Regions from separate parts of the Kineococcus sp. AC630 genome, predicted to be linked through region 3. Evidence: riboswitches for the same ligand, from Rfam matches in the RefSeq annotation. Region 3 holds a riboswitch; each other region holds the start of a gene.
What was found. A riboswitch is a leader RNA that binds a small molecule or an ion and turns the genes downstream of it on or off. The one in region 3 is predicted to bind S-adenosylmethionine.
Positions count from the first base shown of each region.

Region 1: it holds a riboswitch for S-adenosylmethionine, as region 3 does, so the genes downstream of both, AC0I8G_RS01195 (methylenetetrahydrofolate reductase) here and AC0I8G_RS22410 (ABC transporter ATP-binding protein) in region 3, are expected to answer to the same signal.
Region 2: it holds a riboswitch for S-adenosylmethionine, as region 3 does, so the genes downstream of both, AC0I8G_RS02865 (methionine ABC transporter ATP-binding protein) here and AC0I8G_RS22410 (ABC transporter ATP-binding protein) in region 3, are expected to answer to the same signal.

Region 1 covers NZ_CEEDMJ010000001.1:251,356-259,518, reverse strand. Annotated here, with positions in the region: gene AC0I8G_RS01225 (ATP-grasp domain-containing protein) at 1-687, shown strand, start outside; gene AC0I8G_RS01220 (NtaA/DmoA family FMN-dependent monooxygenase) at 671-1,990, opposite strand; gene AC0I8G_RS01215 (LLM class flavin-dependent oxidoreductase) at 1,999-3,042, opposite strand; gene AC0I8G_RS01210 (hypothetical protein) at 3,120-3,353, shown strand; gene AC0I8G_RS01205 (rhodanese-like domain-containing protein) at 3,380-3,754, opposite strand; gene AC0I8G_RS01200 (aminotransferase class V-fold PLP-dependent enzyme) at 3,838-5,184, opposite strand; SAM riboswitch class IV at 5,241-5,355, opposite strand; SAM riboswitch class I at 5,515-5,606, shown strand; gene AC0I8G_RS01195 (methylenetetrahydrofolate reductase) at 5,668-6,609, shown strand; gene metE (5-methyltetrahydropteroyltriglutamate--homocysteine S-methyltransferase) at 6,606-8,163, shown strand, end outside.
Region 2 covers NZ_CEEDMJ010000002.1:187,190-198,592, forward strand. Annotated here, with positions in the region: gene purN (phosphoribosylglycinamide formyltransferase) at 1-436, shown strand, start outside; gene purH (bifunctional phosphoribosylaminoimidazolecarboxamide formyltransferase/IMP cyclohydrolase) at 455-2,035, shown strand; gene AC0I8G_RS02850 (DUF3017 domain-containing protein) at 2,058-2,342, shown strand; gene AC0I8G_RS02855 (MetQ/NlpA family ABC transporter substrate-binding protein) at 2,430-3,344, opposite strand; gene AC0I8G_RS02860 (methionine ABC transporter permease) at 3,334-4,095, opposite strand; gene AC0I8G_RS02865 (methionine ABC transporter ATP-binding protein) at 4,092-5,087, opposite strand; SAM riboswitch class IV at 5,255-5,365, opposite strand; SAM riboswitch class I at 5,535-5,618, shown strand; gene sfnG (dimethylsulfone monooxygenase SfnG) at 5,628-6,773, shown strand; gene AC0I8G_RS02875 (alpha/beta fold hydrolase) at 6,798-7,724, opposite strand; gene AC0I8G_RS02880 (N-acetylmuramoyl-L-alanine amidase) at 7,882-8,580, shown strand; gene idi (isopentenyl-diphosphate Delta-isomerase) at 8,600-9,145, shown strand; gene AC0I8G_RS02890 (AAA family ATPase) at 9,102-11,403, opposite strand, start outside.
Region 3 covers NZ_CEEDMJ010000027.1:24,104-35,506, reverse strand. Annotated here, with positions in the region: gene AC0I8G_RS22415 (YqjF family protein) at 65-826, opposite strand; SAM riboswitch class I at 920-1,013, shown strand; gene AC0I8G_RS22410 (ABC transporter ATP-binding protein) at 1,007-1,816, shown strand; gene AC0I8G_RS22405 (aliphatic sulfonate ABC transporter substrate-binding protein) at 1,854-2,891, shown strand; gene AC0I8G_RS22400 (ABC transporter permease) at 2,888-3,685, shown strand; gene AC0I8G_RS22395 (DinB family protein) at 3,726-4,220, shown strand; gene AC0I8G_RS22390 (hypothetical protein) at 4,223-5,065, opposite strand; gene AC0I8G_RS22385 (hypothetical protein) at 5,109-5,441, opposite strand; gene AC0I8G_RS22380 (alpha/beta fold hydrolase) at 5,496-6,437, opposite strand; gene AC0I8G_RS22375 (TetR/AcrR family transcriptional regulator) at 6,575-7,174, shown strand; tRNA gene AC0I8G_RS22370 (tRNA-Pro) at 7,266-7,342, opposite strand; gene AC0I8G_RS22365 (metallophosphoesterase) at 7,419-8,345, opposite strand; gene AC0I8G_RS22360 (GatB/YqeY domain-containing protein) at 8,403-8,870, shown strand; gene AC0I8G_RS22355 (GOLPH3/VPS74 family protein) at 8,952-9,635, opposite strand; gene AC0I8G_RS22350 (penicillin-binding protein) at 9,732-11,403, opposite strand, start outside.

The DNA.
Region 1 (8,163 bases), on a different contig from region 3:
CTCGAGGGCTGGGGCCGCCGGGTCGTCGGGGGGACCCACGTCGTCGAGCTCGAGGTGAGCAAGGTCGCCCAGCACGCGCTGTTGCGCCGCAACGGGTTCGACGTACCCCGGACCGTGGCCGTCTTCGGCCGAGGGGACCTGGCGGCACGCTCCCGGGAACTGCAGGTGCCGTTCATCACCAAGCACAACCAGGGCGGCAAGGGCCTCGGCGTCCGGCGCTTCGACTCCCACGAGGACTTCGACGCCCACGTCGCCTCGCCGGAGTTCGAGGAACCGGTCGACGGGATCACCCTGCTCCAGGAGTTCCTCCGCTCGGCCGAACCGTTCGTCACCCGGGCCGAGTTCGTGGGCGGGCGCTTCGTCTACGCGGTGCGCGTGGACACCTCCGCGGGCAGCTTCGAACTGTGCCCCGCCGACGCGTGCGAGGTGCCGGGCGTGGTCCCGTTCGCGCTGCGGACGGAGATCACCGGAGACCACCCGCTCGTCCGCCGCTACGAGGAACTGCTGCGGACGGCCGGCATCGAGATCGCCGGCATCGAGTTCCTCGAGACGGCGGACGGGCGGACGGTCACCTACGACATCAACACCAACACGAACTACAACCCCGCGGTCGAGGCCGTCGCCCCCGTGTCGGGTCCCGGCGCCATCGCCCGCTACCTCGGCGGGCTCCTCAGCGGCGACGCGTGAGCGGAGGTCGCAGACCCAGGTGCTCGCGCAGCGTGGTCCCGACGTACGCGGTCGGGTAGGCGCCCCGTTCCTGCAGGGCCGGGACGAGCTGGTCCACGACGTCGTCCAGGCCGCTGGGGACGAGGAACGGCGTGATGTTGAACCCGCTGCTGGCGCCGCTGCGCACCCAGAGGGTCAGCTCGTCGGCCAACTGCGAGGCCGTACCGGCGAAACCGCGCCGGGTCGAGGTGTGCAGCACGAGTTCGCGCAGCGAGAACTTGTTCTCCTCCGCCACCCGGCGCCACTCCTGGGCGATCGCCCGGGGGTCGTGACCCTGTCGCGCGGCGCCCCGGGTCCCGTCGATGTCCGCGATGACGGGGTCGTGCGCGGGCAACGGGCCGTCGGGGTCGTGGCCCGACAGGTCCTCGCCCCACACCTGACCCACCAGCGAGAGCGCGGTCGCGGGGGTCACCTGCTGCTCCAGGACCCAACGGGCCTTCTCCTCCACCTCGCCCTCGGTGTCGGCGACGACGATCTGGGTCCCCGGGAAGGTGAGGACGTCGTCCTCGGGGCGACCCGCCGCCACGACGCGGCGGCGGACGTCGTCGGCGAACGCCAGCGCGTCGTGGCGGTCGCTCCCGTGCGCGGAGAAGATCACGTCGGCCGAGCGGGCGGCGAAGTCGCGGCCGGTGGGTGAGTCGCCCGCCTGGAAGATCACGGGATGACCCTGCGGGCTGCGGGGGACGGTGGGGGCGATCTCGACGTCGAAGAAGCGGTCGTCGGAGTCCACGGGGGCGAACTCCGACCCGTCCCAGCTGTCCCAGACCCGTCGGGCCAGGTTCACGAAGCGTTCGGCCCGCTCGTAGCGGTCGGCGTGGTCGAGGTAGCCGCCCCGGCGGAAGTTCGCCCCGGTCCAGGCGTTGTCCGTCGTGACGACGTTCCACGCGGCGCGACCACCGGAGAGGACGTCCAGGGACGCGAGGCGGCGGGCCAGGTCGGCGGGGTCGTTGTAGGTGGTGTTCTGGGTGGCGACCAGACCGATGCGGTCGGTCAGACCCGCCAGCGTGGCGAGTTCGGTCAACGCGTCGGGTCGCCCGACGACGTCGAGGTCGTGGATCCTGCCCCGCTGTTCGCGCAGGCGGAGACCCTCGCCGAGGAAGAACGCGTCGAACAGTCCGCGTTCGGCGGTCCGGATCAACTGCGTGAAGGTCGAGTGGTGCATCTGGGATCCGCTGCGGGGGTCCGACCAGATGGTGCTGTGGTTGACGCCCTGGAAGAAGACACCGAAGTGGACGACGGCGTTGGGGTAGCGCAGGTCGGTCACGGGACTCCTCAGGCCGTCGCGAACTGGTTGACCGGCCGGGGACGGCCGAGGGTGGTGCGCAAGGTCGCACCGGCGGCGGGTGGTTGCAGCAGCCGGGCGACGCGCAGGGCGGGGAAGGTGGTGCGCAGCAGCGTGCGGAGGTCCTCGTCGAGGACGGCGGCGTGCAGCCGGACACCGTCGACGGAACCCGCGAGACCGGCGAGGTACCGCGCGAAGCCCTCACCGGACCCCGCCCAGCGCAGCCGGTCCCGTACGGGGGCCGGGGCGTCGGCGTCGAGCGCCTCGACCCGCTGCGCACCCGAGGCGGCCGCGGTGTCGAGGGCGAACTCGACCTCGAGCACGACCAGCGGACCACCGGCGCTGCGCCGGGTCCGCTCGTTGCCCGTGAGGACGACGTCGACCACGTCCGGGTCGAGGAGGTCGCGTTCGTGGGCGGCCACGACCGGCTGCCCCTGCGGGGGACGGGGCACGGTGAGCGGGCCCTTGACCGAGAAGTTGGTGGCGACGACGTCGACGTGGTGCAACCGGTCGCGGTCGACGTAGCGTCCCGTGGCGACGTCGCGGACCACCGCGTCGTCCTCCCAGGAGTCCCACAACCTCCGCACGGCCCCGACCACGTCGGTGAGTTCCGCCTGCGGGTCGTCGAGCACGGGGAGGTCCACCGTCCGGGCCACGGCGGGGGTGGACGTCGTCGCGATCCAGCCGGCGCGGCCGGCGCTGGAGTGGTCCAGCGACGCGATCTGCGCCGCCACGTGGAACGGTTCGGAGTAGGTGGTCGCGGCGACCGGCAGCAGACCGATCGTGTCGGTGGTCCCGGCGAGGAAGGCCGCCCGCTGCACCGCGTCCAGGTGCCCGCGGGGGTTGCGGGGGTCCGGCAGCGTGGAGTCCTCGAAGGTGAGTCCCGTGAGGCCCTGGGCCTGCGCGGTGACGGCGAACTCCTTCAACCGCGCGGGGGAGAACACGGCGTCGGGGGAGACCCGGGAGCGGCGCCAGGCCGCGGGGTGCCACCCGCCGCCGTCGACGTCGAGGAACACGTGGAAGGGGGTCGGCATGGAAATCTCCTGAGTGGTGGGTACGGCAGCCGCCGTCTGTGTCACAGTGCTCTCCACCGATCGACGAGGAGGCGACCATGCGTGACCGGGTACGAGAACTGTTGGCGCACTGGGTGTCGTCGATCGTGGCCGGACTGGCCATCGCGGGGCAGGGGCAGTGGGGGTACGCCTGGTCGCCGCTCGACGACGAGCCGGCCCCCGGCGAGCTGAGCTGGCCGCAGTTCGAGGGGGAGCTGCGCGCGCTCTTCGCCGAGGCTGAACGTGGCGGGATCGGCGACGGGTCCCGGCCCAGCAGCGAGCCGATGCCCTGACGTCCCGCCCCGTCGACCGGGGTGGATCAGGTCTGAGCGGGTTCGCCCACGCTCAGCCCCGCGGCCTTCCAGGCCGGGAACCCGCCGTCGACCTGCACGACGTCGGTGAAGCCTGCCGCCAGCAGTTCGGCGGTGACGGGGCCGGAGCCCGCGGGAGAACCGCAGATCACGACGATCTGCTGGTCCTTCCCGGTGAGTTCCGCCAGCGCGGTGCCGGAACCGAGGGCGAACTTCTCCGCCACCTCGGTCTTGGCCACGACGACGGCCTGCGGCAGGTCGCCGGCGGCGGCCCGCCCGGCGTCGCTGCGGACGTCGACGAACAGCGCACCGGCGGCGACGGCGCGTCCGGCGGTCTCGGCGTCGACGAGCGGTGCCTGGGGTGCTGCGGTGGTGTCGCTCACGTCGTGTCTCCTCGGTTCGTGCGGTCGGCCCCGGCGATCGCGCGAGGCCGTCGTCCCTGCGGGCTGAGGCGTCGGGGACGAGGTCACCCCAGGTCCACGCCGGCACCGGGCGCGGGCAGGAAGGACGCGGGTTCCGGGCGAGCGTCGGTCGTGGGACCCCAGTGCCCCTCGACGATCCCGTACTCGAGCTCCGGCCCGGCACCGACGAACTGCTCGACCGCGGCCAGCAGCCGTTCGACCTCGGCCGATCCCGTCCCGACCCCGGTGGAGACCCTCAGCCCGCCGTCGGCCAGACCGAGGGAGTCGGCGAACCGGTGGGCGCAGAACCGTCCGTCGCGCACACCGATCCCGTGCTCGGCCGAGAGGAAGGCCGCGACCTCGGAGACCGAGCGACCGGGGACGGTGAAGGTCACGACCCCCACGGCGTCGTCGGGGCGGGGGCGCACGACCTCGACGCCCGCCAGCGCCGTCAGCCCGCCGACGAGCCGTTCGCGCAACGCCTCCTCGTGCGCCTCGAGCGCTCCGGGGGCCAGCGTGGCGAGCGTGCTGCAGGCCTGGGCGAGGGCGACGGCGCCGAGCACGTTCGGGGAACCCGCCTCGTGGCGGTCGGGCCCGGTGGCCCACCGCACCGCGTCGTGGCGCACGTCGAGGGTGGCGCCCCCACCCGCGAGGTAGGGATCGGCGGCGTCGAGCCAGTCGCGACGACCGACGAGCGCGCCCGCCCCGTAGGGGGCGTAGAGCTTGTGCCCGGACAGCGCGATCCAGTCGATCCCGTCGCGACCGAGGTCCACCCTGCGGTGGGGGAGCAGTTGCGCCCCGTCGACGGCGATGCGGGCGCCGGCCGCGTGCGCGGCCCGGGCCAGCCGGCGCAGCGGCAGGACCTCACCGGTCACGTTGGAGGCACCGGCGACGGCCAGCAGCGCGTACCCGCCGCGGGCGAGCTCGGCCTCCAGCAGCGTCGCGGTCTCCTCCGCGTCCGACCCGCCGCGCAGGACCGTGGTCAGGGCTGACCGCTGCCAGGACAACAGGTTCGCGTGGTGCTCGACGTCGGCCACCAGGACCCTGGAGCCCTGCGGGACGGCCCGGGCGAGCAGGTCGAGCGCGTCGGTCGTGCTCCGGGTGAAGACGACGACGTCGTCGGGGCGCGCCCCCAGGAAGGTCCCGACCTCGGCCCGGGCCTGCTCGAACAGGGCGGTGGAGACGCGTGAGAGGTACCCGGCGCCGCGGTGGACGCTGGCGTAGTGGGGGAGGACCTGGGCGACGCGGGTGGCGACGGAGACGAGGGCGGGCGCGCTCGCGGCGTTGTCCAGGTTCGCGTAGGTGGTCGACCCGCCCTGGGCGAGCGGGACGCGGGTGTCCCTGCCGACCACGGGCAGCAGCGGTGCGACGGGCGCCGGGCAGCGGAGGGGGGAGAGGGTGCTGAGCGTCACGAGGAGTCTCCTGGAGGAACTGGACCCTGCCGGGAGGACCGGGATCACCCCGGCGAGGTCCGCGCTTGCCGGCGCCACTGCGGCGTCGACCAGGTCGTCACCCGGGGCACCCCGCCGCGGAGGGAGGGTTGCCGGCCAGCGAGCCGGGGCTTGTCGCTGGCGCTCATGACCTGCGCTGAGGTTGCCACGTCGGACCCCGCTGAGCAAGATCGGCGTGTCGCGAACCCGTCGGAACTCCGCCAGAACCCCACGTGTCGGGTAGTTCCCCCGTTCGGGGGAACCCCGGAACAGCACTTGTGGATCGCGTCGACCCCGGTCTACATTCGGTGAACACCATCCAGAGCGGCCGAGAGTCCTGGCTCGACGACGCCGCAGCAACCCCCCGAGCCCGGGCGAGGGTGCTAAAGCCAGGCCGATGGAGTTCGTGATGCGCCCCACCGATGTCCCTGACGCGTACCCGGTTCCGGACCGGGGCCGGCCGCGATGACGCTGGCTCCCCTCGTCGCCGCCGCGACCGGGAGGCCCACCGTCAGTTTCGAACTCTTCCCGCCCCGTTCCGAGAACGGGCGGGAGTCGCTGTGGCGCAGGCTCTCCGATCTCCTCGACACGCACCCCGACTTCGTCTCCGTCACCTTCGGGGCAGCCGGCGCGACGAAGGGACCGAGCCGGGAGCTGCTGGCCCACGTCCTGGGTTCGACGGCCGTGCCGGCGATGGCCCACCTGACGTGCGTGGGGTCCTCGCGACGTGAGGTCGTGGAACTCGCCAGCGAGTTCCTCGACGCCGGTGTCCGCAACGTCCTCGCGCTGCGGGGCGACCCGCCGGTCGGGAGCGCGGACTGGACCCCGCACCCGGACGGTCTGGCGACCGCGCGGGACCTGGTGGAACTCCTCCAGGTCGCCGACCGGCGGCGCTCCGCGCTGCGGGGCGGTCGCGTCCCCGTCGACGAGGGTCCCCTGACCCTCGCCGTGGCGGCCTTCCCCCGCGGTCGCGACGCGGAACTGGCGGCCCTGCGCGCCAAGCAGGACGCCGGTGCGCACTTCGCGATCTGCCAGGTGACGTTCTCGGTCGACGAGTACGCCACCTTCGTGCGCCGGGCGCGCGCCGCCGGGGTGAGCATCCCGCTGCTGCCGGGCATCGCCGTGACGGACGACGCCCGCCGGTTGCAGCGCATCGGTGAGCTGGCCGGTGTCCCGGCCCCGGAACAGCTGCTCGCGGCGCTCGACACCGACGACACCGCCCAGCGCCGCCGGGCGTCGACGGCGTTCTCGTCGGGACTCGCGGCGGGACTGCTCGACGCCGGCGCCCCCGGACTGCACCTCTACACGTTCAACGCGGCGGAACCCGCGCTCGACCTGCTCGACCACCTGAACCTGCCCCGATCCACCCAGAGCCGCATCGCTGCGGTAGGAGGTCCCACCCCGTGAGCACCGAGAACTTCCCCACCTGGACCGCCACCGTCCTCGGCTACCCGCGCATCGGCGCCGACCGCGAGGCCAAGAAGGCCCTCGAGGCCCTGTGGGCCGGTCGCGCCGACCTCGCCACCACCGAGGCCGCCCTGGCCGGGGTTCGTGCCGCCACGGTCCGCCGGCTGAACTCCCTCGGCCTGCCGGCGCACGACGCGTCGATCCCGTCCGCGTTCTCGGCCTACGACCAGGTGCTCGACGCCGCCGTCGCCGTCGGCGCCGTCCCGCCGCGCTTCGCCGACGTCGTGGGCGAGGACGGCCGCGTCGACCTCGTGGGGTACTCCACGATCGCCCGCGGTCGCGGTGCGGACGCCCCGCTGGAGATGACGAAGTGGTTCGACACCAACTACCACTACCTCGTTCCCGAGATCTCGCCGTCGACGACCTTCCGGTTCGCCGACGACCGTGGGGTGCGGGAGTTCGCCGAGGCGCTCTCCGACGGGTTCCTGACCCGTCCCGTCGTGGTCGGGCCCGTGACGTTCCTGCTGCTGGCCAAGGCGGCCGACGACGCCCCGGCGGGTTTCGCCCCGATCTCCCGGCTCGACGACCTGCTCGGCGCCTACGAGGAACTCCTCGCCGCCTACGCGGCCGCGGGGGCGGAGTGGCTGCAGCTGGACGAACCGGCGCTGGTCAGCGACTCCGCGACGAACGGCGTCGAGGGTCTCGCCGACCTCGTCCGTCGCGCCTACGACCGCCTCGCGGCGCTCGAGGGCCGTCCGCGCCTGCTGGTCGCGACGCCCTACGGCGACCCGGGTGACCTCCTGGAACCCCTGGCCGCCACGGCGGTCGAGGGTCTCGCCCTCGACCTCGTCCGCGGCGCGACGCCGGCGCGTCCGGAACTGCTGCACGGCAAGACGGTCGTCGGCGGGGTCGTGGACGGTCACAACGTCTGGCGGGTCGACCTCGTCGAGGCGCTGGCCCGGCTGCGGACCCTCGAGGGTTCCGCCGCCCACGTCGTCGCGGGGACGTCCACCTCGCTGCTGCACGTCCCGCACGACGTGACCCGCGAGACCACCCTCGACGAGCGCCTGCGCGGCTGGCTCGCGTTCGCCGACCAGAAGGTCGCCGAGGTCGTCGTCCTGGGCAAGGCGCTGGGGGACGCAGCGGCGGTGCAGGAGGAACTGACCGCGTCGGCGCAGGCCCGGGCCGACCGCGTCGGCGCCCCCGGCGTGGTGCGTCCCGAGGTGCGCGACCGGCTCGGAGCGCTGACCCCGGAGGCCTTCGGGCGCAGCGACTACGCCGTGCGCCGCCTCGCCCAGGAACAGGCGCTGGGTCTGCCGGCGCTGCCGACGACGACGATCGGCTCGTTCCCGCAGACGGGCGAGATCCGCAAGGCGCGCGCCGCGTGGACGCGCGGAGACCTCGCGACGGCCGCCTACGAGGAGTTCCTCAAGGCGGAGATCGACCGCGTCGTGGACCTGCAGGAGGAACTGGGCCTCGACGTCGTCGTGCACGGGGAACCCGAGCGCAACGACATGGTCCAGTACTTCGCCGAGCAGCTCGACGGGTTCGCCG
Region 2 (11,403 bases), on a different contig from region 3:
CGCCGGGGCCGAGACGTTCACCGTCGCCCCCGCCGACTTCGCCGACCGCCCGGCCTGGGACGCGGCGCTGACCGCCGAGGTCGCCCGTCGCGCCCCCGACCTCGTCGTGCTCGCCGGGTTCATGCGCATCCTCGGAGCGCCCATGGTCGAGGCGTTCGGCGGGCGCATGGTCAACACCCACCCCGCGCTGCTGCCGTCCTTCCCCGGCGCCCACGGCGTCCGCGACGCCCTCGCGCACGGGGTGAAGGTCACCGGGTGCACCGTGCACCTCGTCGACTCCGGCGTGGACACCGGCCCCATCCTCGACCAGGTCGCGGTCCGCGTCCTGGACGGCGACGACGAGCACTCCCTGCACGAACGCATCAAGAGCCACGAGCGCGAGCTGCTCGTCGACGTCGTGGGCCGACTGGCCCGCACGCTCACCACCCACCCCTGAGAGGACGGCATCCCGCCGATGGCACCGGAAACCCGCGAGGCACGCCAGGTCCCCGTCAAGCGCGCGCTGGTCAGCGTCTACGACAAGACGGGTCTGGAGGAACTCGCCCAGGGGCTGCACGCCGCGGGTGTCGCGATCGTCTCCACCGGTTCGACGGCCTCGCGCATCGCCGCCGCCGGCGTGCCCGTCACCCCCGTCGAGGAGCTCACCGGGTTCCCCGAGTGCCTCGACGGCCGGGTCAAGACCCTGCACCCGCGGGTGCACGCGGGGATCCTCGCCGACCGCCGGCTGCCCGACCACGTGCGCCAGCTGGCCGAGCTCGACGTCGAACCCTTCGACCTCGTCGTCGTGAACCTCTACCCCTTCGCCGCGACCGTCGCCTCGGGCGCCGGCTACGACGAGGTCGTCGAGCAGATCGACATCGGCGGTCCGTCGATGGTCCGCGCGGCCGCGAAGAACCACCCCAGCGTCGCCGTCGTCGTCGACCCCGCCCGCTACGCCGACGTGCTGAAGGCCGTCGGCGACGGGGGCTTCGACCTGAGCGACCGCAAGCGCCTGGCCGCGGCCGCGTTCGCGCACACCGCCGCCTACGACACGGCCGTGGCCGGCTGGTTCGCGCAGCAGACGCTGGCCGCCGACGACGAGGGCTGGCCCGCGGTGACGGGGATGGCGCTGGAACGCAGCGCCGTCCTGCGCTACGGCGAGAACCCGCACCAGCAGGCCGCCGTCTACGCCGACCCGACCGCCGAACCGGGCATCGCGCAGGCCGTCCAGTTGCACGGCAAGGCCATGTCCTACAACAACTACGTCGACGCCGACGCCGCCCTGCGCGCCGCGTTCGACTTCGCCGGTCCCGCCGTCGCCGTGATCAAGCACGCCAACCCGTGCGGCATCGCGACCGGTTCCGACGTCGCCGACGCCCACGCCAAGGCGCACGCCTGCGACCCGGTCTCCGCCTACGGTGGGGTGATCGCCGCCAACCGCGTCGTGACCGCGGCCATGGCCGCCCAGGTCGCGCCGGTGTTCACCGAGGTCGTCATCGCCCCGGGCTTCGAACCCGAGGCGCTGGAGGTGCTGCAGGCCAAGAAGAACGTCCGGCTGCTGCAGCTGCCGGAGGGCTACGGCCGCCGCCCGCAGGAGTGGCGCATGGTGTCCGGCGGGGTGCTCGTGCAGAGCCTCGACCTCGTCGACGCCGAGGGCGACGCCCCCGCGAACTGGACCCTCGCCGCCGGTGAGGCCGCCTCGCCCGAGGTCCTGGCCGACCTCGAGTTCGCCTGGCGCGCAGTGCGTTCGGTGCGCTCCAACGCGATCCTGCTGGCCAAGGACGGCGCCTCCGTCGGCGTCGGCATGGGTCAGGTCAACCGCGTCGACTCCTGCAAGCTGGCCGTGGAGCGCGCCGGCGTGGAGCGGGCCACCGGTTCCGTCGCCGCGTCCGACGCGTTCTTCCCCTTCGCCGACGGGGCGCAGATCCTCATCGACGCCGGGGTGCGCGCCATCGTGCAGCCCGGCGGGTCGATCCGGGACGCCGAGGTCGTCGAGGCCGCCACGAAGGCCGGGATCACCATGTACTTCACCGGCGCGCGCCACTTCGCCCACTGAGCGACCCCGGTAGCGTCGATCCATGACCCAGGCCCCCGAGCGGGTTCCCACCCCGGGCAACGCGGTCCTGCTGACCCTCGTCGGCGGGGTCGTGCTGGCCCTGGGGCTGACCCTGCTCGCGGGGCCGACGTCGGGCGGGATGCTGCTCGGCGCCGACCTCGCGGTCGCCGCCGTGCTGCGCCTCGTCCTACCGGTGCGGGTGGCCGGATCGCTCGCGGTCCGCTCCCGCCCGGTGGACGTCGCCATCCTGCTGGTGCTGGCGGTGGCCTGCCTCGTGCTGGCCGGACTGGTGCCGACCCCGCAGTAGTTCTGCAGCCTCGCGTCGACACGCCCACGTCCAGGCGGTGGCCGTCGGCGTGTCGCCGCAAGGGTGCATCACCGCTGTGGGTCTGCCTCAGCTGGCGTCGAGGGGCAGCAGGACACCCTTCACGTCGGCGTCGTTCGAGAGGTACTCCTGGACCTTCGGGTCCTGGAACGTCGCGATGAGCGCCTTGACGTTGTCGGTGTCGATCCACTTCGTGCCCACCGTGAGCTGACCCGCGAACTCGTCCGGGGCGGCGGGGGCGAAGATCTGCTGCTCGATCGGGATCTTGGCCGCGAGGTAGTACTCGGTGTAGCCGACGGCGGCGTCGAGGTCGGGCAGCGCACGGGACTGCGCGCCGAAGTCCAGCAGCGTGAACTGCAGGCCCTTGGGGTTCTCGGCGATGTCGTCGACGGTCGCCGTCCCGATGTCCGTCCCGGGCTTGAGGGTGATGAGCCCCGCCTTCTCCAGGACGAACAACCCCTGCGACTCGTTCGCCGGGTCGGAGTACAACGAGATCGTGCCGCCCTGCGGGATCTCCGCCGGCGTCTTCCACTTCGAGGACCACAGGCCGAAACCCCACCGGAAGACCGGCGTCGCCGCGGTCTCCTGGAACCCCGGGTTGGCCTGCAGGACCTGACCCAGCCACAGCTTGTGCTGGTAGATCGTGCCCGCGACCTCGCCGTCGTTCACCGCGCGGTTGATGGTGTTGCTGTCGGCCAGCGCCTTGAACTCGACGTGGATGCCGTGCGCGGGAGCGACGTCCTTCGCGATGTAGTCGATGAGGGCCTCCTCGCGGGCGTTGCCCTCGGCGGTCGCGACGTAGAGGGTGGCGCCGGCCTGGGTGTTGGCGGTGTCCTCACCGCCGAGACGGGGCACGACGACCGCGGCGGCGATCCCGAGCAGGACGACGGCACCGCCGGCCACGAACGGCCACAGGCGTCGGCGGCGGACCTCGAAACCGTGGTCGTCGGCGGGTTTGGCGTCGGGGCGGGTCTCAGTGGACAAGGGAGTTCTCCAGGTCTGCGGTGGGGGAGTTCGTGGGGGTGGCGCTGCGGCGACGGGTCCGCGGGTCCGCGAGGCGGGCCAGGGCGTCACCGAGGAGTTGCACGGAGGCGACCAGGGCGACGAGGACGACGATGGTCGCGATCATCACGGCGTGGTCGAAGCGCTGGTACCCGTAGGTGATGGCGAGGTAGCCGACCCCGGGGGCGCCGATCGTCCCGGCGATGGCCGAGTACTCGATCATCGCGATGGTGTTGATGGTGAGGCCGCCGATGATCGAGGGCAGCGCCTCGGAGAGTTGCACGCTCGTGATGACCTGCAGCGGAGAGGCTCCCGAGGCCTTCGCGACGGCGACCACCGACGGGGGTACCGAGCGCAGCGAGTTCTCCACGATGCGGGCGAAGAACGCGGTGCCGGCCAGGACCATGGGCACGACGGCCGCCCGGATGCCGATGTTCGTACCCGTGACGAACCGGGTGAACGGCACGAGCGCCGCCATCAGCACGAGGAACGGCAGGGACCGCCCGGTGCTGACCACCCAGCCGAGGACGCGGTGGGCCGGGCGGTTCTCCAGCAACCCGTCCGGGGCGAGGTTGTGCAGCAGGACCCCCAGCGGGACCCCGAGCAGCACGACCAGGGCCATGACGATGCCGACCATCAGCAGCGTGTCGCCGAGGGCGGGCAGGACGAGCGCCGGGATCTCTGGCAGGGGCGTGTCCAGGTTCGAGGCCAGCGGGAGGGCGGCGGGGCTCACGGGACCAGCTCCAGGGTCGAGGGCACCTCGGCGGCGCGGGCGTGCAGCCCCCGTCGCTCGAGGGCGGCGATCAGCAGCGCGGGGTCCACCGAGTCCGGGACGCCGAGGGTGGCGTGCCCGACGGTCCGCCCCGTGACGGCACTCACGGAGGCGCCGAGCAGGGCGAGGTCGTGGCCGAGTTCGCGGGCCGTGCTGGTCAGCCAGTCCGCCGGCACGTCGTCGCCGCGGTAGTGCACCGTCCAGGTGACGAGCCGGGGATCGGTGGCGACCGCCCGTCGGGGCAGCAGCGCGGCCCCGACCGGCGACCCCGGGTCGCGCAGGACGTCCAGCAGGAGCGCCGACTCGACGATGCGGCCGTGCTCGAGTCGGGCCACGGAGTCCGCGACCTCGACGACCGTGTCCATCTCGTGGGTGATGAACAGGATGGACAGCCCGAGGTCGTCGCGCAGTTCGCGCAGCAGCGCCACGATCGAGGCCGTCGAGCGCGGGTCCAGCCCGGAGGTCGCCTCGTCGGAGAGCAGCACGCTCGGACGCAGAGCCAGGGCGCGGGCGATCCCGACGCGCTGGCGCTGCCCGCCGGAGAGCTCGTGCGGGTAGCGCCCGGCCAGGTCGGCCAGACCCACCCGTTCCAGCAGCTCGGCGACCCGGGCGCGCCGCTCGCGGGGGACGACCCCGAGGTAGCGCAACGGGAGTTCGACGTTCTGGGCGGCGGTGCGCCGGGTCTGCAGCCCGTCGGACTGGAAGATCGTGCCGATGCGGCGACGGGCTTCGCGCAGCCGTCCCTCCCCGAGGTGGGTGAGGTCCTGGCCGCCGACGAGCACGGAACCCGACGTGGGCCGGGTCAGCAGGGTCACGCACTGGGCGAGGGTGCTCTTGCCGGCCCCGCTCGGCCCGACGACGGCGGTGATGCTGCCGGCGGGGACGAGCAGGTCGAGGCGGTCCAGGACGGTGGTGCTCCCGTAGGTCTTGGTGAGCTGTCTCAGCTCGATCATGGCTCGATCACGTCGTCTCCAGGGCGGCGTGGGGCGCGCGAGGGCGCGGCGGGGGAGCGTCGGGCGGACCGGCGCAGGGGGGACCGCCGGACGGGGTGGCCCGGGGTGTTCAGCAGGGAGTGCGGACGCTCAGCGTCGACAGGTCTGGTGGGACACGTGCGTCTCCTTCAACGTCCTTACCCGCGACACCCGCGGGTCGGGTCATCACCCGGAGCACCCCACGACGGAAGGAGGGTTGCCGACCAGCGAGCCGGGGCTTCGCGCTGGCACTCATGACCTGATTCGACAGTGACAGCCGAACCGGGGTCCGTCAAGCGGTTCGGGAAGGTACCGGATATCCGCACCCGGCTTCGAAATCGTTCGTGCGCAACGGCTTGCGCCGGACCCCTCCGGTGCCGGGCCGACCCGAGTCGCTGCGGGGCCGCCGACGAGGCGTTACAGTTCGCAGGACCATCCAGAGCGGCCGAGAGATCTGGCTCGACGACGCCGCAGCAACCCGAGCCCGGGTGCTACCGCCAGGACCGATGGAGGAGCACCACCATGTCCGTGAACGAGCCCCTGAAGTTCGCCTACTGGGTCCCGAACGTGTCGGGCGGCCTGGTCGTCTCCACGATCGAGCAGCGCACCAGCCACGACCCGGCCTACAACGTCGCCGTCGCCCAGGCCGCCGAACGCGTCGGTTTCGAGTACGCCCTGACCCAGGTCCGCTACCTCGCCTCCTACGGGGCGGACGCGCAGCACGAGTCGACGTCGTTCTCCCTCGCCCTGCTGCTGGCGACGCAGAAGCTCAAGGTCATCGCCGCGGTGCACCCCTTCTTCTGGCACCCCGGGGTCCTCGCGAAGTTCGCCGCGACCACCCAGGAACTCACCGACAACCGCCTCGCGCTGAACGTCGTCTCCGGCTGGTTCAAGAACGAGGCGACCCAGCTCGGGGTCACCTGGCACGAGCACGACGACCGCTACCGCCAGTCGGAGGAGTTCATCGCCCTGCTGCGCGGGGTGTGGACCGAGGACGGTTACAGCCAGCAGGGTGAGTTCTTCAACGCCGAGGACATCACCTTCCGCCCGCAGCCCAAGGTGCAGCCGGAACTGTTCCAGGGCGGCAACTCGACGGCCGCGCAGGCGATGGCCGGCCGGGTCAGCGACTGGTACTTCATGAACGGCAAGTCGATCGCCGCCGCCGCCGCCGGGGTGCGCGAGGTCAGCGCCCTCGCCGCCGGCAACGGCCGCTTGGTGCGGTTCGGCCTCAACGGTTTCGCCGTCGTCCGCGACACCCGCGACGAGGCCGAGGCCGTCCTCGAGGAGATCATCGCCAAGGCCGACCGCACCAAGGTCGAAGGTTTCGGCGCCGCCGTCCAGGAGGCCGGGAACTCCACCAGGGACGGCAAGGGCATGTGGGCCGACAGCGAGTTCCGCGACCTCGTCCAGTACAACGACGGTTTCCGCACCGGCCTCGTCGGGACGCCCGACGAGGTCGCCCGCCGCATCCTGGCCTACCGCCTCGTCGGGGTGGACCTGCTGCTGCTCGGCTTCCTGCACGTCAAGGAGGAGGTCGAGGCGTTCGGTGAGCTCGTCATCCCGAAGGTGCGCGAACTCGAGGCCCGCCTCGTCGCGGGCGAGGACCTGGACCTCGGCGCGGAACTCGACGAGGCCGTCGTCGCGGCGACCACCCCGGTCCCCGCCTGACGCTGCGCCCCGGAACCGGGCGCCTCAGAGCTGCGCCACCAGGAAGGCCGCGACGCCGTCCTCGACCTCTGCGCGCAGGTCGGGCTCGTTGTGGATCTCGTGGCGGTAGCCGGTGTAGAGCCGGGTCGTGACCGTGTGACCGGTCTCGGCCAGCCAGTTCGCGGCCTGGTACGGCCCCTCGCCGTAGTTGCCGACGGGATCCTGGTCGCCGGCGATGACGTACACCGGCACGCCGGTCGGCACCCGCTGCGCCCACTCGCGGGAGTGGACGTCGATCCACAGCGACGTGAAGTCGTGCAGGGCCTGGACGGTCGGCGGCCTCGTGAAGTTGTTGAACGGGTCCGCCCCGTGGTCACGGACGACGTCGGGGTCCAGCGCGATCCAGTCGTTCGCCGAGCGGACCGTCGGGTAGCGCGCCGTGAAGCCCTCGAGCAGTTCGCCCACCAGTTCGGGCCGCACCTCCGCGGCGCGCCCGTCCGCGACGAGCCCGCCCAGTCGGCGGTGCAGCTCGACCGTGTTCTCGCGCAACCCCGAGGTGCCGCAGTACACGACGCCGCTCAGCAGGTGGCCGTGCTCCGCGGAGAAGTCGCGGGCGATCATCGAGCCCCAGCTGTGCCCGAACATGAAGAACGGCAGTCCGGGGAACCGCTCGACGACGATGTCGTGCAACGACTTCTCGTCCTCCGTCGTCGTGGCGTAGCCCCCGGGGCCGTAGTCGCCCCAGGTGTCGCTGAGTCGCGCGGTGAGTCCGTGGCCGACGTGGTCGTCGGCGGCCACGACGAACCCGTCGTCGAGCAGCCTCAGCACCAGGTGCAGGTAGCGGCGTGAGTGCTCCCCGAAGCCGTGGACGATCTGGACGATCCCCCGCGGGGACCGGACCGGCGTCCAGATCCAGCCGTGGACCGTGTCGCGTCCGTTGCGGGACTCGAAGCTCACCTCGTGCATCGCCATGGCGGGAGGCTACCCAGGCCGTCCGTGGCACCCTGGGGCCGTGCGGTGTCGACCGGGACTCCTCGCGACCACCGTCGCGGTGCTGGTGAGTGCGTGTTCCGCGCCATCCGCGCCATCCGCGCCCGCACCCGCGCCCACCGCGAGCGCCGAGGTCCGAGTGGCGGCCCCCTCGCCGACCACCCCTGCACCCGTCGTCGTGCTCGACCCCGGCCACAACGGCGGGAACGCCGCGAACCCCGCAGCGATCGACGCACTGGTGCCCGCGGGCGGCTTCGAGAAGCCCTGCAACACGACCGGGACCAGCACCGACGCCGGCTACCCCGAGCACGCCTACGCCTTCGACGTCGCCCTGCGCACCGCTGACCTGCTGCGGGCCCGGGGCGTCACCGTCGTGCTGACCCGCCACGACGACACCGGGGTCGGGCCCTGCGTCGACGCCCGTGCCGCCATCGCCACCGCTGCCGGTGCGGCGCTCACGGTCTCGATCCACGCCGACGGGGCCGCGGCGAGCGCCCGCGGGTTCCACGTCGTCGAACCCGCGCTCGCCCCCGACGGCGGCAACGCGGCCGTGCTGGCCGCCTCCGACGTCGCCGCGCGGGACCTGCTCGCGTCCTTCGGGACGGCCACCGGCCTGCCCCGGGCCGACTACCTCGGCGACCTCGTCGAACCGGGGCTGACCCGGCGTCCCGACCTCGCCGGGCTCAACCTCGCGCGGACGCCGTCGGTGCTGCTGGAGTCGGCCAACATGCGCAACGCCGAGGAGGCCGCCCTCGTCTCGGACCCGGACTTCCGGGCCACCGCCGCCCGGGGAATCGCCGACGGTGTCACGGCCTTCCTCGCGCGCGACGGGTCCTGAGACCGTTTACCGTTCGGGGGTGACCCTCGCACCGACCGCCGATCTGACCGAACTCGTGGTCCTGCTGACCGAGGACGGCACACCGTGCGGGACCGCGCTGAAGTCCCAGGTCCACCACACCTCGACGCCGTTGCACCTGGCCTTCTCGTGCTGGCTGCTCGACGACGCCGGCCGCACCCTGCTGACCCGGCGGGCGGCGACGAAGCGCACCTGGCCGGGGGTCTGGACCAATTCCTTCTGCGGCCACCCCGGTCCGGGGGAGGAGCCCGCGGACGCCGTGGTCCGCCGCTCCGTCCAGGAGCTCGGGATCGAGGTGGAGGGCGTGACGTCGCTGCTGCCGAGCTTCCGCTACCGCGCGGTCATGGCGGACGGCACCGTCGAGAACGAGGTCTGCCCCGTCTTCACCGCGCGCATCGCCACCGGATCGGGGGAACTGGCCCCCGACCCGGGCGAGGTCGACGAGTTCCGCTGGGTCCACCTCGACGAGCTCCGCGAGCAGATCGCCGCGGACCCCTCGCCGTTCAGCCCGTGGATGCTGTGGCAGTGGGAGCAGTTCCCCCGCTGACCTCCGGGTCCAGGCGGATGACGGTCGCCCCCGCGATGGAGGTGTGCACCCCCGGGCCGGGGGTGAGCAGCAGGACCTGGGTCGAGGGTGCGACCCGTTCGAAGACCACCCCGAGTCGTTGCAGCCGCAGCGGATCGGAGTGGCCGAGGGCGTCGTCGAGGACGACGGGAACCCCGTCGGCGGGGTCGACGAGCGTCGCGCACGCCAACCGGGTCAGCACGGCGAGCTGTTCGCGCGCACCCGTCGACAACTGCTCGTAGGGGACGGTGCGACCCTCCAGCGTGCGGTCGAGGATGCGCAGTTCGTCGTCCAGGCCGATGCGGAAGCTCTCGCCGTAGACGGTGCGGCCGAGGTCCTCGAGCCGGTCGGCGAACGGTGACACGTAGCGGCGTCGCAACACCCCGCGGTGACGTTCCAGGGTGTCGCGCAGCAACCGGGCCGCGGCCGCCCGCCGGGTGAGGCTCTCGAGTTCCCCCTCGAGGCGGGCGACGCGGGACTCCGCCTCGTCCCAGACCTCCTGGCGGGCCTCACCGCCCATGACGGAGAGCCGGGCCTCCAGCCGCAGCAGGTCGCTGGTGAGCCCGTCGCGCCGTTCCACCAGGTCGGTGAGCCTGGACTGGACCTGCTGCGCCCGCCGCAGGGTCGCGTCGGCGTCGCGGGCCGCGAGGTCGGCCTCGAGGTCCGCGACCTCCGCCGCCGCGGCGTCCGCCGCGGTGTCCGCGGCGGCCAGGGCCTGGGCCAGCGCGTCGTCGTCCTGCTCGGCGCGGGACTGCTCGAGCCGGAGCGCGGCCCCCTCGACCTCGGTGCGGGCGACCTCGAGAGCGGCCGTGCGGGTGGCGAGCTCGCCGGCCAGGGCGTCGGCGTGCCGGGCGGCCGCGGCCGCCGTCGTGGCGGCCTCACGGGCCGCGCGACGGCGGCGCAGCGACGTCTCCCGGGTCTCGGCCTCCAGCGTCCGGGCCGCAGCCAGGTCGGGGACCTCACCGTCACCGGTCACCAGGTCGGCCGCGAGCCGGTCGACCTCGGCGCGCAGCTCGTCCGCACCGGCCTCCGCGCTCAGCTGGGTCAGGTGCGCGCGGGCCAGGTCGAGGGCGCTCTGCGCGCTGCGGCGCTCCTCGTGGGCGGCCCGGGCGGCGGCGACGTCCTCGACGCCGGCGTCGTCCAGCCGCGCCGCGAGGTCCCGCTCGGCGCGTTCCAGGTCGTCGGCCAGGGGACCGGTGTCCGCACCGGGCAGCACCCGGACGGCGGCGAAACCCGCGACGTCGATCTCCAGCGGCCGCGTCGCGGAGAGCTCGGCCACGGTGCCGGCCGGGACGGGGACGCCGTCCACGAGGACCTCGACGGCGGTGGCCTCGACGACGACCCGGGCGGCGACGGCCTCGGCGCGGGCGCGCAACCCGCCGGCCGTGTCGGCGGCGACCTCGAGGGCGCGCACCGCGGTGGCGTCGACCCGGTGCCGGGCGAGCGCCTCGGTGGCCGCCCGGACCTCCTCCGCGGCGGTGGTGACGGCGGCGAGACGCCGGCGCGCCTGCCGCAGCGTCGCGCCGTCCTGACTGCGACGCAGCGTGTCCTGGGCCGTGTCGGCGGCGTCCTGGGCGTCGTCGGCGGCCTGCGCGGCCTCGGTGGCGGTGCGCGCGGCGGTGGTCGCGACCGCCCGGGCGCGCTCGGCCTCCTGGCTCAGGGTGGCGAGGCGGGTGGTCTCCTGCTCGACCGCGAGCGCCCGGTCGTGCACGTCCGCGACCGCACGCGAGCGACGCTCCTGCGCGCCGGCGGCCTCGGCCCGGGCGCGTCGGGTGTGCTCGGCGCGGGTGCGGGCCTCGAGGAGCTTCGAGCGCCGGTCGCCGAGGTCGGCGACGAGCTGCACCAGCGACTGCGCCTCCGCGGTCGTGGCCTCCACCTCGGTCTGGAGCGTCCGGCGGGCGGCGCTGAGTTCGGCGTGCTCGCGCGAGTCCTCGGCGAGGAGGTCGAGGGCCTCCCGGGCGTGCGTGGCCGCGACGCGCGCCTCGGCGAGCTCCTCCGCGCACGTGCGGTGCCGGGAGGTCGGACGCCCCGTGCTCGTCCAGAACTCCGCGTAGCGCTCGCCGACGGCGTCGAGCAGGGTCTGCGCACCGTCCCCGTCGTGGTCCTCGCCGGAACCGGCGGCCGCGTCGAGGGCGGCGGCGAGCGCGGAACTGCCGCTGAGGCTCGCGTCGAGGGAGGCGCCCTGCAGCATCCGCAGCGCGTCCCAGAGCCGCGTGTCCAGGGTCTCGGTGAGGATGTCG
Region 3 (11,403 bases):
ATCGAGCGTCGTCGCGCACGGCGGCGGCGTTCCTTCCTGGGTGTCCGGGAGCGTCTGTCCCCGGTCAACGGGTCCGGGTGCCGGGGAGTTCCCGTGGCAACGCGAAACGCGTCGTGACCCGCTGGGCGAAGCAGACGTGGTCGGGCGGTCCGGCGAGGTCGAACCCCGCCGCCCCGCGCAGTCCGTCGTCGAGGACGAGCACCTCGGCGCTGCGCAACGGCCACGGCTCGTGCTCGTTCGCGACCCACCAGGTGCGCCCCCGGTGGGCGACGTGCAGCCCGAACCGGGCGGTCACGAACGCCGCGACCTCGTCCTCCACCCGATCGGTGCCGAGGCGGACGGCGATGCGGCTGCGCACGCCCGCGCGGGTCCGGCACGTCCACGCCAGCTCGCGCGCACCGTCGCGGACCCGTTCCGCCCGCCGCATCCGCGACCACCGGTACGGCAGCCCGAACGCCGTCCGCGCGCCGAGGACCACCGCGAGCCGCGTCGCGTCGAGGCTGGCGAAGACGACCCCGCGCCGGCCCTCGTCGTCGACGGAGTAGAGCCGGACGTTCGTCTCCAGGAACGTCCCCGCGTACGGCACCGCGGGAGCCCGACCCGGCCCGGCGCCGCGCAGCGTGAACGGGATGAGCCCGACGTAGGTGACGCCGTCGAGGACGTCCGGGCGGACCCCGGGCGGCAGGTGCGGGGCGACGAGCGCCGGGTCGACCGCCCAGTGCAGGAAGGCGAGGTCGTCCCAGTGCTGGTGCATCATCACCGGCCCGGAGAGGGCCGGGGCGGTCACGGGCGGGAGACGGTCCAGGGTCGGGACGGTGGCGGGCACGGTTCATCGTGCCTGGCCGGGGCGCTCCCGGCGCGGCAGCCACTCCTCGTGCGGTCGCGGGTGGTTGTCGTCGCAACTTGCCTTACCCTGGATCCACCATCCAGAGCGGCTGAGAGACCTGGCTCCGCGACGCCGCAGCAACCTCCCCGTCCGCGGGGTGTGGTGCTCACGCCAGGACCGATGGAGGAACCCGTGTCCGTGACGTCCCCGCCGAGCACCGAACCCACCCGCGTGGACGCCGCCGACGTCCGGCTGCGCGGGGTCGGGCGGACCTTCGGCGAACGCGACGTGCTCGCCCCGCTGGACGTCACCCTCGAGGCCGGGCGCACGGTCGCCCTGCTCGGCGCCTCCGGCAGCGGGAAGTCGACGCTGCTGCGCCTGGTGGCCGGGCTCGACACCCCCACCACCGGCTCGATCGAGGTCGGCGGGGAACAGGTCCGCGGGGTCCACCCCCGCACCGCCGTCGTCTTCCAGGAACCGCGGCTGCTGCCGTGGCGCGACCTCGCCGGGAACGTCGCCTTCGGGCTGCCGCGCGGCACCCCGCGGGCGGAGGGCCGGACGGAGGTCCTGCGCTGGCTGGACGTCGTCGGGCTGGGCGAGTTCGCCGGCCACCGGCCGCGTCGCGTCTCCGGCGGGATGGCCCAGCGGACGGCCCTGGCCCGGGCCCTGGTCCGCCGGCCCGGGGTGCTGCTCCTCGACGAGCCCTTCGCGGCCCTCGACGCCCTGACCCGGCTGAAGATGCAGGACCTGCTGGACGAGGTGCAGCGCGAGACCGGCGCCACGGTCCTGCTGGTGACCCACGACGTCGACGAGGCCCTGCACCTGGCCGACCGGGTCCTGGTCCTCGGCCCCTCCCCCGACACGGCCGGTGCGACGGTCGTCCGCGACCTCGCCGTCCCCGCTCGGCGCCCCCGCGACCGCGGTGACGCCGCCACCGCGGAACTGCGGGTCGAACTGCTCGACCTGCTCGGCGTTCCCCGCACCGTCTGACGCAGACCCCCCACCACCGCGAAACCCCAGGAGAACCGTGTCCGTCGTGCCCTCGAACCTGCCCACCCGCCGTCTCGCCCTCGGCCTGGCCCTGGGCGGGGTCTCCTTCGTCGCCGCCGGGTGCGTCAAGGGCGAGTCCTCCAGCGGGGGTGCCCCCGCCACCGCCACCGGTTCCGGGAGCGCCTCGGGCGGGGGGACCGTCCGCCTCGACTACGCGCTCTACAACCCGCTCAGCCTCGTCGTCCGCGAGCAGAAGATCCTCGAGAACGCCGGCCTCACCGTGCAGTGGGAGCAGTCCGCGGGCAGCAACAAGGCCAACGAGTTCCTGCGCAACGACAACCTCGACATCGCCTCCACCGCCGGGTCGGCCGTGCTGCAGGCCCGCACCAACGGTTCCCCGGTCCAGACGATCGACGTGTTCTCCCAGCCGGAGTGGACGGCCCTCGTCGTCGGCAAGGACTCCACGATCACCGACGTGGCGGGGTTGCGCGGCAAGCAGATCGCCGCGACCACCGGCACCGACCCGTACTTCTTCCTGCAGCAGGCCCTGGACAAAGCGGGTCTGTCCGCGAGCGACGTCACGATCACCAACCTGCAGCACGCCGACGGTCGCGCTGCCCTGGAACGCGGCGACGTCGACGCGTGGGCGGGGCTGGACCCCAACATGGCCGGCTCCGAACTGCTCGCCGGGTCGAAGCTGCTGTACCGCAACGTCGACTTCAACACCTACGGGATGCTGAACGCCCGCGAGGCCTTCATCAAGAGCTCTCCTGAGCTGGTGCAGCAGGTCGTCGACGCGTACGCGACCGCCCGCGCCTGGGCCATCGCGAACCCCGCGGACCTCGCCACGCTCTACGCGACCCAGGCGCAGTTGACCCCGGAGGTCGCCGCCCGGGTGCTGGAACGCACGACGCTCGACGTCGACTCCGTCCCCGGTGACGCCCAGCGCACCGTGCTGGCGGGGATCATCCCGCTCATGGCCTCCGCCGGTGACGTCCCCTCCGCGGACGCGGCGACGGAGGCGCTCGACGGGTTGCTGGTGCCCGACTTCGCCGAGAAGGCCACCGTCTCGTGAGCGTGCTGGACACCGAACGCCCCCTTCCGGTGCGCCGGTCGCGGGGTCCGCGGAACCGCGGGTGGCTGGGCTGGGTCGTCCCTCTGCTGCTGCTGCTCGCGTGGTTCCTCACGACCGGGGCGGGGGTCTTCGAACGCGTCCAGCTGCCGCCGCCGGTCGACGTGCTGAACGCGGCCCGGCAGATGTGGGCGACGGGGCAGTTGCAGCTGAACATCGCGATCAGCGTGCAGCGCGTCCTGCAGGGTTTCGCCGTCGGCGCGGTGGCGGGGGTGGTGCTCGGTGGGCTGACCGGCTCGTCCCGGGTGGTGCACGACCTCCTTGCCCCCACGCTCGGCGCGTTGCGGGCCGTGCCATCGCTGGCCTGGATCCCCCTGCTGGGCCTCTGGATCGGGCTCGGGGAGACCCCGAAGATCACGCTGGTCGCGATCGGGGCGTTCTTCCCGGTCTACACGACGGTGCTGAACGCCCTCACCCACCTCGACCCCGCTCTCGTCGAGGTGGGCCGGGCCTACGGCCGCCGCGGGATCGGGCTGTTCCGGGAGGTGCTGCTGCCGGCGACCGCTCCCGCCCTGCTGTCGGGGTTGCGGCTGGGGTTGGCCCAGAGCTGGCTGTTCCTGGTGGCCGCGGAACTCCTCGCCGCCTCGATCGGCCTGGGGTTCCAGCTGACCAACGGGCAGAACACCGGCCGGACCGATCAGGTGCTGCTGGCCATCATCCTGCTCGCGGTGCTGGGCAAGGGGTCCGACCTCGTCCTCGGGCTGGTCGAGGGTCAGGTCAAACGCGCCCGGGGGTGACGGGTTGTCCCCGCCGCGGTCGTCCGCGACAGTGGTCGGCGTGAGCGCGACGGGTGAGAAGGCGACGTTGCTCGACTACCTCGGCCACTACCGCGAGGTCATCGAGCGCAAGTGCGAGGACCTCGACGCGGGGCAGCTCGCGACCCGGTCCGTGCCGCCGAGTTCACTGAGCCTGCTCGGCCTCGTCCGCCACCTGGCCAAGGTGGAACGCGACTGGTTCCCCCGGACCCTGGCCGAGCGTCCGGAGACCCCGCGGCTCTACTGGACCGCGGAGGACCCGGAACTCGCCTTCACCGGTGCGGTGGCCGACGACGCGGTCGTGAGCGAGGCGTTCGCCACCTGGCGGCAGGAGGTCGCGGCCGCCGACGCGTGGCTGGCGGAACTGCCCGAAGCCGACCTCGGCCGCGAGGTGCCGCACCGCGACGGTCCGGTGAGCGTCCGCGACGTGCTGGTGCACCTGATCGAGGAGTACGCCCGGCACGCCGGGCACGCCGACCTGTTGCGGGAGTGCCTCGACGGGCGCACCGGGGAGTAGCGTCACCGCCCCTCGGAGGGTGTGACTCCCTCGCCGGAACGGAACGACCGTACCCACGCCCGCGTCAGCGAGGGCGTCGCGAGGACGACGATCGGTCCCGCGAGCACCGTCACAACCCAGAGGACGGGGAACCCGGAGCCGCCCAGGAGGGCCCGCACGGCGACGAGCACCACGAGAACGGCTGCGCCGCAGATCAGCTGGCGACTCGTGCGACCCGCCGCGACCACCCCCGTCGACACCACGACCAGCACGACGAGCGCCGCGTGCAGCACCGCCGCGGCATCGAGGTCGACGGGGTGGAGGACCGTCCCGACGACCAGGACGACGAGCGCCGCGACCCCGGGAACACGCAGCGCCGGCCGGGTCACTGCCGCAGGTACCCCGGTCAGGACCGCGACGAGGACCGGCAGCAGACCCAACCCGACGTCCAGGGCGATCTCGTCCCACGGCCATCCCACGGGCAACGTCGCCCGGCTCGGGTCGGCAGGCAGCAGTAGACCCCCGGTCAGGGGGAAGCGGTCGATCGCGCCCGCGAGGTCGAGTCCGACGACGGCACCCACCGCCCACCACCGCCGGCCCACCAGGGCCAACGCCGTGCCGAGGGCGACCACCCCGACGAACGGGACGAGGAACCCTGCCGACTGCCCGATCGAGTCGAGGACCCGGGGCGCCTCAGCGTGCGGGAACCCCGACACCGTCTGCGGGTCGAGCCCTGCGAGGTGGGCGAGTCCGTCCCGGTACAGCCGCCACAGGGAGGTGTGCGTCGAGATCGACAGCGCCACGAGCGACGCGACCGAGACCGCCGCAGCCGCCGACACCGTCAGGACCGGTCCGCGTCGACTCACCGTTCTGAGATCGGCCGCGCGGACGGCCGGGTTGAGCCCCGGGTCACGCCTGGGTGGCGCGGCGTCCGACCCACCAGGTCGTCCCCCAGATCCCGGCCAGGGCGAGCAGCCCGACGCCGAGAACGCCCGCCAGCCACCAGGTGTGCCGCACGATCGAGACCACGAAGACGGCAACGATCGCGACGAAGAGGACCGTGGTCGCCGCGGTCGGGCGCTTCAGGCGGTGCAAGAGCACCTGCCCGGCGAACCCGACGAGGAAGATCCCCGGCGCGAGCGCACGTCCCCACTCCCGGTCCGCGACCGAGATGGCCGTCTGGCCCGCGAAGACGGCGACCAGCACCCACTCCGACCAGCGTGCCTTCCGTGGTGTCGTCACCACCCCACGCTACCGATCACTCCCGCGGCCGGTGCTGGGCCGATCTCAGCGGATTCAGCGGTCGGCGGTGATGAAGTCGGCGAGCGCGGTGGCGACGGCTTCAGGCTGTTCGTCGGGGATGAAGTGCCCCGCGCCGGGCACCACGACGCTGGTGGTGTTCTCGGCCCACGGACGCAGGGACGCGGCCATGTCGAGGATGGAGCCGTGGCTGCTGGAGATCCCGAGGACGGGGACCGTCAGGTGCTGCCGGTCGAGCGCCTCGTGGTTCCTGCGCGCGGACTCGGCGGCGTCGCGGTAGTAGGCGAGGGAGGCGCGCAGTCCCCCGTCGGCGGCGAGGGCCGCCGCGAAGTGGTCGAGGTCGCCGGCCTCGAAGGTGGCCGGGTCGAGGGCCTTCGCCTTGAGGAACCAGTCGACGTACTCCCGTTCGCGTCCGGTCAGCAGCGTCTCGGGGAGGTCGGGCACGAGGTGGAAGGCGAAGTGCCACGTCTTCCACGCCCGGGCCGGGTCGGTGGGGATCGTCTTGGGAAGGGTGATGCCGGGGATGCCGGCGTCGAGGAGGGCGAGGCCGTGGAGGGAGCTGCCGTGGGTGAGGGCGAGGGAGAAGGCGACCCAGGCGCCGATGTCGTGAGCGGCCAGCCAGTAGGTGCGCGCTCCGAGTGCCTGGACGGCGGCGTGGACGTGGGCGGCGACGCTGTGGGTGTCGTAGCCGGCCTCCGGCCGTTCGGAGTGCCCTTGGCCCGGCAGGTCGATCGTGAGGACCCGGAACCGGTCGGAGAGGTGGGGCATGACCTTCCGCCACGCCCACCAGGTCTGCGGGAACCCCGCGAGCAGCACGAGCACCGGTCCGTCCGGTCGGCCGCCGTCGACGGCGTGGAGGCGGACGCCGTCGGCGTCGACCCAGCGGTGGGTGAACCCGTCCAGGCCGTGCGCGGCCAGGTCGTGGAGGGCCAGGTCGGGCACGGGGCTGGTTTCAGTCGTGGTCACGTGATCCTCCATCGGTGGGCGCCGGATGCTTTGCGTCGCAGCGCGAGTGCCGTGCGTTCGTCGCCGCGTTCGGACGCTAACACATCCTGGACTGCTCAGTTCAAGATAGGGTGACGTCATCACCCGAGGGGCGCAGACAGGAGAGCCAGGTGGCAGGCAAGAAGCAGTTCGACGTGGACACGGCCCTGGACGCCGCGATGGTCCAGTTCTGGCGTGCCGGTTACGCCGACACCTCGCTCGACGACCTCTCCCGGGTCACCGGCCTGAACCGCAGTTCGATCTACTCCTCGTTCGGCGGCAAGGACGAACTCTTCCTGCGCTGCCTGGACCGTTACACCACGCGCTACGGCGAGAAGTACGACGCCGCGCTGTCGTGCGCTGCGTCAGACGTCATGGCCGCCCTCCAGTCGTTCTTCGACGTCACCCTCGAGCGCATCGCCGATCCGGATCTCCCCGACGGGTGCCTGATCGCCCAGACGACGATGGTGACGCCCGTGCTGAGCCCCGCCGTCGCTGCGCACACGCGCGAGGCTCTGGGCTTTCAACGCCGACGTCTGCACACGGCCTTGAAGGCCGGCCGGATGAATGACGAGAACGCCGAAGCCTTCGCCCTCCACGCGGCAGCCGTCAACCAGTCCCTCGCCGTCATGAGCAGGGCCGGAGCGAGTCCTGCGCAGCTCCGGAGCATCGCGAGGGTCACCGTCGATGGGGTCGCGAAGGCCCTGGGTGAGCCGGAGCGTTCCTCGTAGATCCTCGCGGCTGCCCCGGCGGTCAGTCGCACACAACGCCAGAGGCCCGGTCCCGCTGACGCGGTTCCGGGCCTCTGATCTGTGATCTTGCTGGTCGGGGTGACAGGATTTGAACCTGCGGCCTCTTCGTCCCGAACGAAGCGCGCTACCAAGCTGCGCCACACCCCGATGCTGCTGACGGCCGCCGAACTGCGCGGCCTCGTAGAGGATAGCCCACCCAGGCAGGTCCCCGGGACCACGAGGGTCAGCGGCGGGACACGAGCTCCAGCAGCGTCGCCTCGGGTCGGCAGGCGAAGCGCAGCGGCGCGTAGGGGGAGGTCCCGAGGCCGGCGGAGACGTGCAACCAGGCGTCGTGGCGGGCGGCGGACCAGCGGGACAGCCCGGAGGCCTGCTTGCGCGGGAGGTCGCAGTTGGTCACGAGCGCCCCGAAGCCGGGGACGCAGAGCTGGCCGCCGTGGGTGTGGCCGGCGATGAGCAGGCCGGCGCCGTCGGCGGTCATCGCGTCGAGGGTGCGGCGGTAGGGGGCGTGGGTGACGCCGATGGTGAGGTCGGCGTCGGTCGCGGCGGGACCGGCGACGTCGTGGTAGCGGTCGTAGCGCAGGTGGGGATCGTCGACGCCGACGAACTCGAGGTCGAGGCCGTTGACGGTCAGCCGGGTCCGAACGTTGTCGAGGTCGACCCAGCCGGCGTCGGTGAAGCCGCGGACGAGGTCGTCCGTCGGCAGCCGGACGGCCTCGTCGCCGGCACCACCGTCCGACGGACCCCTCAGGTACTTCGACCAGTTGCGCGGCTTCGGGGCCCAGTAGTCGTTGGAGCCGAGGACGAAGACCCCCGGACGTTCCAGCAGCCCCGCGTAGGTCTCCAGCACGGCCGGGACGGCGTCCTGTGCGGCGAGGTTGTCCCCGGTGGTGACGACGAGGTCAGGTTCGAGGTCGGCGAGCGCCGTGACCCACGCGCGCTTGCGGTGCTGACGCGGGACGAGGTGCAGGTCGGAGAGGTGCAGGACCCGCAACGGCGCGGCGCCGACGGGCAGGACCGGCACGACGGCGTGCCGGAGCACGAACGCGCGGACCTCGTAGCCCGCGGCGTAGCCGACGCCGGCGGCACCGGCCAGCGCGCCGACGCCGACGGTTCCGGCGGCCAGGTGGAGGACTCGCGCTGCAGTGGGCATCCGGTCATCCTCGCCGGAGGGCGGAAACGGGTCGCGGTGGGGTGGGAGGATCGCCCCATGAGCGACACCCTCAAGGACTCCCTGCAGGCCGACCTGACCACCGCGATGAAGGCCCGGGACGAGCTGCGGTCGGCGACGCTGCGGATGGTCCTCACGGCGGTCCGCTCCGAGGAGGTCGCCGGGAAGTCGGCGCGCACGCTCTCCGACGACGAGGTCATCGCGGTCCTGCAGCGCGAGGCGAAGAAGCGTCGCGAGGCCGCGCAGGCCTTCGGTGACGCCGGGCGCACCGAGCAGTCCGAGCGCGAGACCGCTGAGCTCTCCGTCATCGAGACTTACCTCCCGACCCCGCTCACCGACGAGGAGCTCGACGCGCTCGTGGACGAGGCCGTGCTCATCGCGACCGCGGAGGGGCTGACCGGCATGGGCGCGATGGGCGCCGTCATGTCGCAGCTCAAGCCGAAGGTCGGGGCCCGCGCCGACGGCAAGCGCGTCTCCACCGCCGTGCGGACCCGTCTGCAGGCCTGAGACCCGCGGAAACAACACTTTCCGCCCCTCGAGGGGCCCTCGCAGGGGCGGAAAGTGTTGTTTCCACGCGGGACGGGGCCGCTAGTTCGCGCCGCCGGTCGCGGCGACGGTGCTCGTGACGATCGCCGTCGTGACCGCGGCCTGGGCGGCGCGCACGGCGGCGGAGACAGCCTCCACGGCCCACTCCCCCTCGGCCATCCCGTCGCTGATCTGCTGCACCCGGTCGGCGAGCTGACGGCGGGACAACCTCAGCCCGGGGACGACCTTCGGGATCGCCCCGACGGACTGCAGCAGCGACACCAGCGCGGCCGCGTGCGGGGTGACGTCTGCCCCCTCCCCCAACGCTGACGCGACCTCGGCCACGAGGACCTTGCGCGTGCCCGGCTCGGGGTGGTCGCGGGCGAAGCGCAGGAACCCGCCCGGCTCGTGGCGGACGAGGCCGCGCGCGACCATCCGGTCCCGCACGGCACGACCGAACTTGAGGCCCCCGAGCCGTTGCACGGCGGTGCGGGCCGCGGTCGGCCGGTCGCCGAGTCGCCGCAGGGCCTCGTCGAGCACCTCGTCACCGGTGGGCGAGGCGTCGCGCACGCGCACCTTCTCGCCGCCCCAGCGACTCGGTTCGGACTCGAGCCGTTCCCGCAGGGCCAGGTCGAGCAGCACGGCTCCGGGCAGGACCGCGCGGAGCCGGGTCGCGTCCGTCAGCGGACGCCCCGTCTCCGGGTTCAGCAGGAGCAACGTCACGTCGTCCACGAGGGGTGTGTCCACGGCCCCAGCCAACCAAGGACGCGACGGGTGGGACCACCCCCCGAAAGGAGGACGGGCCGGACGGGGAGAGTCCCCCGTCCGGCCCGTCTCCGCCCCTCAGTTCGTCGGGAGGGCGGGGAGGTCGGGCAGCGGCGGCAGTTCCGTCGGGAGCTGGATCCCGGGGCTGTCGCTCGACGGCGGGGCCGACGGCTCCTGCGTCGGGACCGGCGCCGGGCCGGAGCTGCGGGTGATGGTGATGACCGAGCCGGCCGCGGCGGAGCGGGCGCTCTGCGAGGCGACGAGGCCCTTGTCGACGTTGGAGGTCACCGAACCCCCCACCTTCACCTGGAACCCGGCCGCCTTCAGCGCGCTCGTCGCCGAGGAGACGCTCCGGCCGACGACGCTCGGGACCTTGATCCGGCCGTCGGAGGTCGTCGTCTTGAGGCCCTGGTTGGTGCCCGGGGTGAACCCGACCTTGGGGAGGTTCAGCTGGTCGGAGGCGGTGCCGACGATGGCCTTCCAGGTCGGTGCGGAGATCGTCCCGCCGAAGATGGTGCGGCGACCACGACCGTTGATGCGGTCCGAGTTCAGCGACTTGGTCCCGTCGGCGTGGCCCATCCACACCGCGGAGGACAGCTGCGGCGTGTAGCCCACGAACCAGGCGTCCGTGCTGTCGTTGGTGGTGCCCGTCTTGCCGGCGGCGGCGCGGTCGATGCGGGCCGACGACCCGGTGCCACCGGAGATGACGCCCTGCAGCGCCTCGGTGACGTTGTTGGCGACGTTCGGGTCGAGGACGGGCTTGCAGTCCGCGCTGGGGATGTTCATCGGCTGGCCGTTGGTGTCCAGCGACTCGAGGATCGCGATCGGCTTGCAGAAGGTGCCCTGGGCGGCGAACGTCGCGTAGGCCCCGGCCATGGCCAGCGGGGCGATCTCGTTGACCCCGAGGGTCAGCGACGGGCTGACGTAGAGGTCGGAGTTGACCCCGCTGTCGTTGTCGTTGGTGTTGCTCATGTCGCTGGCCTTCTGCGCCGGCACGCTGCCGTTCTTCGGGTTGGCCAGGTGGACACCCATCGACTGCGCCGTCGCGGCGATGTTGCAGAGGTCGAGGGACTTCTCCATCGTCACGTAGGCCGTGTTGACGGAGTCCGCGGTCGCCTTGCGGATGGACATGACGCCACCCTCGTGCGATTCCGAGTTCGAGTACTTGTAGACCTTCGAATCACGGGACTTGGCGCCGCAGGCGGTGAACTGGCTGAAGGAGTCCGACCCGTTGAACGGCGCGTTGATCGTGCTGTCGATGGACTTCCCGGCCTTCAACCACTCCGCCAGCGTGAACGCCTTGAACGACGAACCGGTCTGGAAACCGTTGCCGCCGTTGTACATCTTGTCGACGTTGTAGTTGATCGTGGTGACACCGGGCTGGTCGGTGTCGAGCGAGAAGGTGGTGTCCTGGGCCATCGCGAGGATCTGCCCGGTCCCGGGCTGGACGACGGAGGAGGCCATCCGGGGCTTCTGCCCCGGGTTGACGCCACCGTTCACGGCGTTCTGGGTCGTGATCTGGACCTGCGGGTTCAGCGTCGTCTTGATGGTCAGACCACCGGTGCGCAGGAGCTTCTTGCGGTCGTCCGCGGTCGCGCCGAAGGCGGGGTCGGTCTCGACGATGCGGGTCACGTAGTCGCAGAAGTAGGCGGCCGACTCGGCGTTGATGCAGCCCTGCTGGCTGCGCTGGAGGTTCAGACCGATGGGGGCGGCGACCGCTGCGTCGTGGTCGGCCTGGGAGATCTTGCCC